One region of the Peribacillus sp. YIM B13477 genome, then DNA from elsewhere that is predicted to be linked to it. Evidence: riboswitches for the same ligand, from Rfam matches in the RefSeq annotation. Region 1 holds a riboswitch; the other holds the start of a gene.
The links. Region 1 has a riboswitch for cobalamin ahead of ACFX4H_RS16860 ((2Fe-2S) ferredoxin domain-containing protein). Riboswitches for the same ligand answer to the same signal wherever they lie in the genome.

Region 1 (3,163 bases):
GGTGCCCAAATCCCCAAAAGCAGCTGCCAAGAATACGGCAAGTGAAAAAGACCATCCCAATTTAGTTGCGCCCTTGAAGACAAAGTAAGCAATGAAGGGTCCGCAAACGGCCATGGAGAATGCATTGGCCCCTAATGTCGTCAATCCTCCGTGTGCCAGTAAAACAGCTTGAAATAACAGAACGATGGAGCCGACCACACTCATGGCCAACGGTCCGAATAGTATGGAACCTAAACCAACTCCGGTAGGGTGCGAAGAACTTCCCGTAACGGAAGGAATCTTTAGGGCCGATAATATAAATACAAATGCGCCCGATAGGCCAAGTATCATTTTTGTTTCTGGGTTTTCCCTTACTTTGGACCTAATGGACCGGTAACCCAAGATTAAAAATGGAAGCGTCACGGCCCACCAGAATATAGCCCATTCTATGGGTAAAAAGCCCTCCATGATATGCATGGCCAATGCCCGTTTCGGGACAAAAAGCAGTAAAATGACAAAATAAATAATTTTCCAATTGGTTCTTTTCATTCTTTCTCCTTTCAACACTTTTAATTGTTCTGATCAATCTTGAGAAGAAAAGCGGCGCCCAAACTAAAAAGCACTTCTCTCAAAGGAAAGAAGTGCGTAATGAACAGGAATTTTGCAGCATGAACCAACCATGGGCCATTTTGCCTGATCCGCACGCCCATCCTCGTAGGCTGAAACAGTTTCACGCTTCATGGCAGGTCTCCTGGCTTTGGTTCATCATCCCATTACATCCTTCCCATCTCATTTGACAGTGGATTAAAGTTAACGTAATGGAACTTCCCTTTACAGTGGCGGGACCGCTCCGGATTTTCACCGGCTTCCCTTTTAAGCTGAATTCCGAGAAATTCAACACCATGAAACTTATGTAATTATTTAGAAAATTCTCGTATAGTGTACCATAAAGAAATAATTCCAGCTACACTATCTTTTTTTGGAGGCCGAAATTTGTTGCGAGGAAAGGATTGTAACTGGTTTTACACGTTTAAACTTTTCTAAACAGTCGGAATAAACTATTGAATTTTGACAAAGTTGTTATATGATAGATTAAGTTAGTTGGAAATGTATAATAAAACCAAATATTTCATTTTAAAAGTGCCCTTGTGTGAATAAGCAAGGGATAATAGGGAAATCGGTGAAAATCCGATGCAGCCCCCGCTACTGTAATCGCTGATGAAATTGTCGATAGCCACTGGCATTATGCCGGGAAGGGACAAAGTAAAATGAAGCGTAAGCCAGGAAACCTGCTTTTAAAATTGCATGATACTTTTCGGAGGGAAAGGTAGAAGGACTATGACGATTTTGGGAGGATTTGGCATGCTTGCCTTTGGCTCCTCATTCATATAGTTTTTCTAAAACCTTGACTCTTATGTTAAGGTTTTTTATTTTGCCTTTTCCCTGAACTCAGGAGGAAGAAGATGACTACTTGGAACTTGACGGGTACAAATACGCATCTGTTGATTTGTAATGGGAGCAGCTGCATGAAAAAGGGCGGGGAAGAAGTAACCCAAGCGATTCGCGATGAAATTGCTTCAAAAGGGCTGGATCTGAAAATCCATACAACGAGGACACGCTGTAACGGAAGATGTAAGGATGCCTGCGTTGTGATTGCCTATCCCCAAGGAAACTGGTATCGAGTGGAAACGCCTGATTTCGGTCGGCAGATCGTCAGTAATATCGATGAGGGTGAGTTTGTTCCACAGATGATCTATCAGTACAATGACGGGGAAATGACCCCTAATCCGGATTTTCCTGCTCATACGGGTATTTCAAAGAACAAAGCGTAAAAGGAGATGTCTTAATGAGTACAAACGGTAAATTATTCGTCGTGGGGTTTGGGCCCGGGAATTTTGAACACATTACCAAACGTGCCGTCGAAGCCCTTCAAGAAAGTGACTACATCATTGGTTATAAAACTTATGTTGAACTCATTCAGGGACTGCTAACAGATCAAACGATCATTAGTACGGGGATGACTGAAGAGGTATCACGTGCACAGGAAGCAGTGAAACAAGCGGAGCTGGGAAAGAAAGTGGCGGTGATTTCCAGTGGGGATGCCGGAGTTTACGGAATGGCAGGGTTGGTTTATGAAGTATTGATTGAAAAAGGCTGGAAAGAAGAAACTGGAGTGGGCATTGAAGTCATTCCTGGCATCTCAGCAATCAACTCATGTGCGTCTTTACTTGGGGCGCCCGTCATGCACGATTCGTGTACGATCAGCCTCAGTGATCATTTAACTCCTTGGGAACTGATCGCTAAAAGGGTTGAAGCAGCTGCAATGGCAGACTTTGTCATTGCACTTTATAATCCGCGCAGCGGCAGGCGGACCCGGCAAATTGTTGAAACACAGAAGATTCTCCTTCGCTACCGCTCGCCGGATACACCTGTCGGGTTGGTGAAAAGTGCTTATCGCGATAGGCAGGATATTGTCATAACCAATTTGCAGGATATGTTGAATCACGATATTGGAATGTTGACAACCGTCATTATCGGTAATTCATCCACCTTTTTATATGATGACAAAATCATCACACCAAGAGGCTATCAGAGAAAATATACGCTGAATTCGGAAAAGCAAACATTGAAGCCGCATCAGCGACTGCAAAAAGAAGCGGAACCGTGGGCATTAGATCAAGAAGCCTTAACCGAGTCCGCTGGAGGAGTTGGATTACTTACAAAAGCACCAGAAAAGAAGCCAGCTTCCTTTGAAATGGCAATGGAGGCTCTGTCAAGAGTCAAGGGTCAAGCCGTTAAGCAATCCATTCAGACGATTGTTCAGCAAAAAATGGAGTCGGTATTTGAACTTGCCGTTAGTCCAGGTGTGGCGAATAAACAATTCACTCCCAAACAAATGATGACACTTGCGGAAGTTGTCGGGGAAAAGGGAACGATGGAATATACACCAAATCATAAAATCGTCTTAAAGATCCCGACAATGGATCCGGAAGTCATTACAGGGAAATTGCAATCAGCTAACTTTCTTTTGTCGCCGATTGGGGATGTACTGACATTAAAAGCCTGTGATTTCTGTGATGGTGAAAAAGCGGAATCCATTCCTTATGCGGACGAAATACACCGGGTGCTTGGCGGAATGAGCATGCCCAAGGAACTGAACATCGGTTTTAATGGGTGTGGGATG
Region 2 (3,163 bases), on a different contig from region 1:
GGATGGTTGAGTCTTTTTTTGAATGTACAGAAAAAGGGTGCCCATGTTTTTAATGAGCAACCCTTTTCCTGTATTATTTGCTGAATACGTCGGTTAAGACCGGCACGATTTGTTTTTTACGCGATACAACGCCTTCCAAGACGGCGATGTTATTGTTTAATGAAACGTCATATGCCTTTTCAACCGCATATGCCGCTTTACCAAGGGCCAAGGCAACGGAATCATTAGTCAGGATATCCGTTACGACGAATAGGAACAAGTCCAATTCCTTCACTGCGATGACCGCTTCAATCGCCGCTTCCAATTCAGCTTGCTTAGCAAGGACTTCGTTCGGGTCAACAGCATTGACCTGTGCTATTTCCACTTTAGCCATTCCCATGGAGAATTCCTTTGCATCGAGAGTGATGAGCTGGGCAATCGTTTTGTCGCTCAAGTCAGCTCCTGCTTTTAACATTTCCAAGCCATATTTTTCTGCGTCGACTCCCGCAATGGCAGCGAGTTCCATTGCTGCTGCAACGTCCTGCTCCGTGCAAGTCGGGGATTTGAACAATAAAGAATCGGAAATGATGGCAGACAGCATAAGACCTGCGATTGCTTTAGGGACTTCAATTCCGTTTTCTTTATAAATTTTATTTAAAATGGTTGCCGTACAGCCAACTGGTTCCGCACGGTAATATAATGGATCGCTTGTTTCAAAGTTAGCGATACGGTGATGGTCGATAACTTCCAACACACGGACTTGGTCAATGTCTTCAGCGCTTTGCTGGCGTTCGTTATGATCGACCAGGATTACGCCATCAGCTTCCCCTGCAACTTTTTCCACAAGACGGGGAGCATCGAATTTGAATTGGTCCAATGCATATTGAGTTTCACCATTCACTTCACCCAGACGAACTGGTTCAGCGTTGATACCTAGCTGTTTTTTAAGATCTGCATAAGCGATTGCTGAACAGATTGTGTCTGTATCCGGGTTTTTATGTCCAAAAACTAATACTTTTTCCAAGATTTTATCCCCTTTTTCATAAATATTTTTTCCGCGAATCCCCTCAGTGCAATAACGGAGAGCCACCTTTACTAGACACTTTATTTTAACACAAAATCCCGTAAAATCAGCGCTTGATTTATCCATTCCCCCATAAAATCTTTCATTCCCCCACCCTCTTCCATCACTTTGTCAATAGATAAGGGTTGGTTTTTTTCAAATATATTAGTTGAATTATCATCGTATATGGCTTACGATAATATAAGCAGAAATACTAGATATTGATTACATAAACAATTCCAATAACTATATATAGAATTTTTATAATCCAAGGTGCCAGTGATGGCTGAAAAGGGAATCCGGTGTAAACCCGGAACTGTCCCCGCAACTGTAAATGTGACGAAATGAGAAAACCACTGTATAGCTCTCTATACGGGAAGGACTCAAAGTAGGATGATCATGAGTCAGGAGACCTGCCTTGAATTTTTCACGTTTCTTATTCTTCGGGGATTGAGATGATGAAACGATAGTATAACGGCTATTTTTTCATGCCTCTTTTATTCTATCGTTTGATCCGCTCAATTCTTTGGGCGGTTTTTTTATTTTAGCGGAAGTTAACAAGGAGGATTATTAATGACTCAAACATATAATGACACAGAAGCGAAATCCATCCAGCTTGAGATGTTATCGAAGGAATTCGAAGGCCGTCTCGATATGGAAAAGTTCAAAAAGCGTTTTACAAAATGGCTTGATCGCAAAAGTGACTCAACCGAAGAGCAGGCATCAAAAAAACTGATTCAGCTCGCTCTTGAAGGCGTGGATATCGATGCTCCGGATTGGACTTTCGTTGCTGCAGCAGAACTGTTGAATACAATGTATAGGGATGCACAAGCCAATCGAGGTTATGAAGGCAAGAGTTATGGTCCATTCTATGAGCTGATCACAGAACTCTCCCAGCTATCGGAAGGTCAGCGTTATCCCATTTATAAACCAGAACTGCTATCTTCATATACAAAAGCGGAAATTGAGGAATTGGGATCGGTGATCGACCCGGAAAAAGATAAATTATTCTCTTACATAGGCATCTACTTATTGAATGACCGTTATCTGGCCCGCCCAAAAAAGGACAAGGTCTTCGAACTGCCGCAAGAACGTTTCATGATCATCGCGATGGAAATCATGCGAATGGAAAAAACGGAGCACCGCCTGCAACTGATAAAAGAAGCATACTGGGCCATGTCCAACCTTTATATGACCGTTGCGACTCCTACACTCTCCAATGCAGGTAAAACACATGGACAGTTAAGCTCCTGCTTTATCGACGCAATTGAAGATTCCATCGACGGAATCTACTTATCAAACTACGATGCGGCAAAAGTATCTAAATTCGGCGGCGGTGTCGGTCTTTACGTCGGTAAGGTTCGCTCGCTTGGTTCCGATATCCGCGGTTTCTCTGGAAACAGTTCCGGCACGACGCCCTGGATTCGACTATTCAACCAGACAGCTGTAAGTGTCGATCAATTGGGTCAACGTAAAGGTGCCATCGCGATTTACTTGGATGCCTGGCATAAAGATATCATGAGCTTCCTCGATTTGAAGACTCAAAACGGCGATGACAGATTAAAAGCACATGATATTTTTACAGGTGTATGCATACCGGATTTATTCATGGAAGCTGTACGCGACAGAAAAGAATGGTATCTTTTCGATCCGCATACCGTTAAGCAAACCCTTGGATTTTCACTTGAAGATCTTTATGACGAAAAGAAAGGCGAAGGAAGCTTCAGGAATCATTATGCACTTGCTGTCGAGGCCGCAGAAAATGGCACGCTTCCAAACTATAGCTTTGAAAAAATCAATGCGATGGACATCATGAAAAGCATCATGATTTCTCAATTAGAAGAAGGCGTACCGTATATGTTCTACCGCGATGAAGTGAATCGGAAGAATCCGAATAAACATAAAGGTATGATTTATTGTTCTAACCTTTGCACGGAGATTGCCCAAAACCTAAGCCCTTCGACGATCACGGATGAATATGAAACAGAAGATGGAGATGTTGTTGTGGTTCGTAAAAGCGGGGATTTCGTTGTCTGCAACCTTTCATCCATTAACTTGCCCCGAGCGGTGGGCAGCGACGTTCTGGAAAGATTGATTCCCATTCAGATCCGTATGCTGGAC

Region 2: another riboswitch for cobalamin. It lies ahead of ACFX4H_RS10120 (ribonucleoside-diphosphate reductase subunit alpha); the one in region 1 lies ahead of ACFX4H_RS16860 ((2Fe-2S) ferredoxin domain-containing protein).

Annotation. Positions count from the first base shown of each region.
Region 1 covers NZ_JBHZPD010000005.1:201,053-204,215, reverse strand. The annotation lists gene ACFX4H_RS16870 (energy-coupling factor ABC transporter permease) at 1-528, opposite strand, end outside; gene ACFX4H_RS16865 (hypothetical protein) at 592-720, opposite strand; cobalamin riboswitch at 704-899, opposite strand; cobalamin riboswitch at 1,101-1,290, shown strand; gene ACFX4H_RS16860 ((2Fe-2S) ferredoxin domain-containing protein) at 1,443-1,811, shown strand; gene cobJ (precorrin-3B C(17)-methyltransferase) at 1,826-3,163, shown strand, end outside.
Region 2 covers NZ_JBHZPD010000002.1:700,200-703,362, forward strand. The annotation lists gene ACFX4H_RS10115 (manganese-dependent inorganic pyrophosphatase) at 74-1,003, opposite strand; cobalamin riboswitch at 1,297-1,477, shown strand; gene ACFX4H_RS10120 (ribonucleoside-diphosphate reductase subunit alpha) at 1,616-3,163, shown strand, end outside.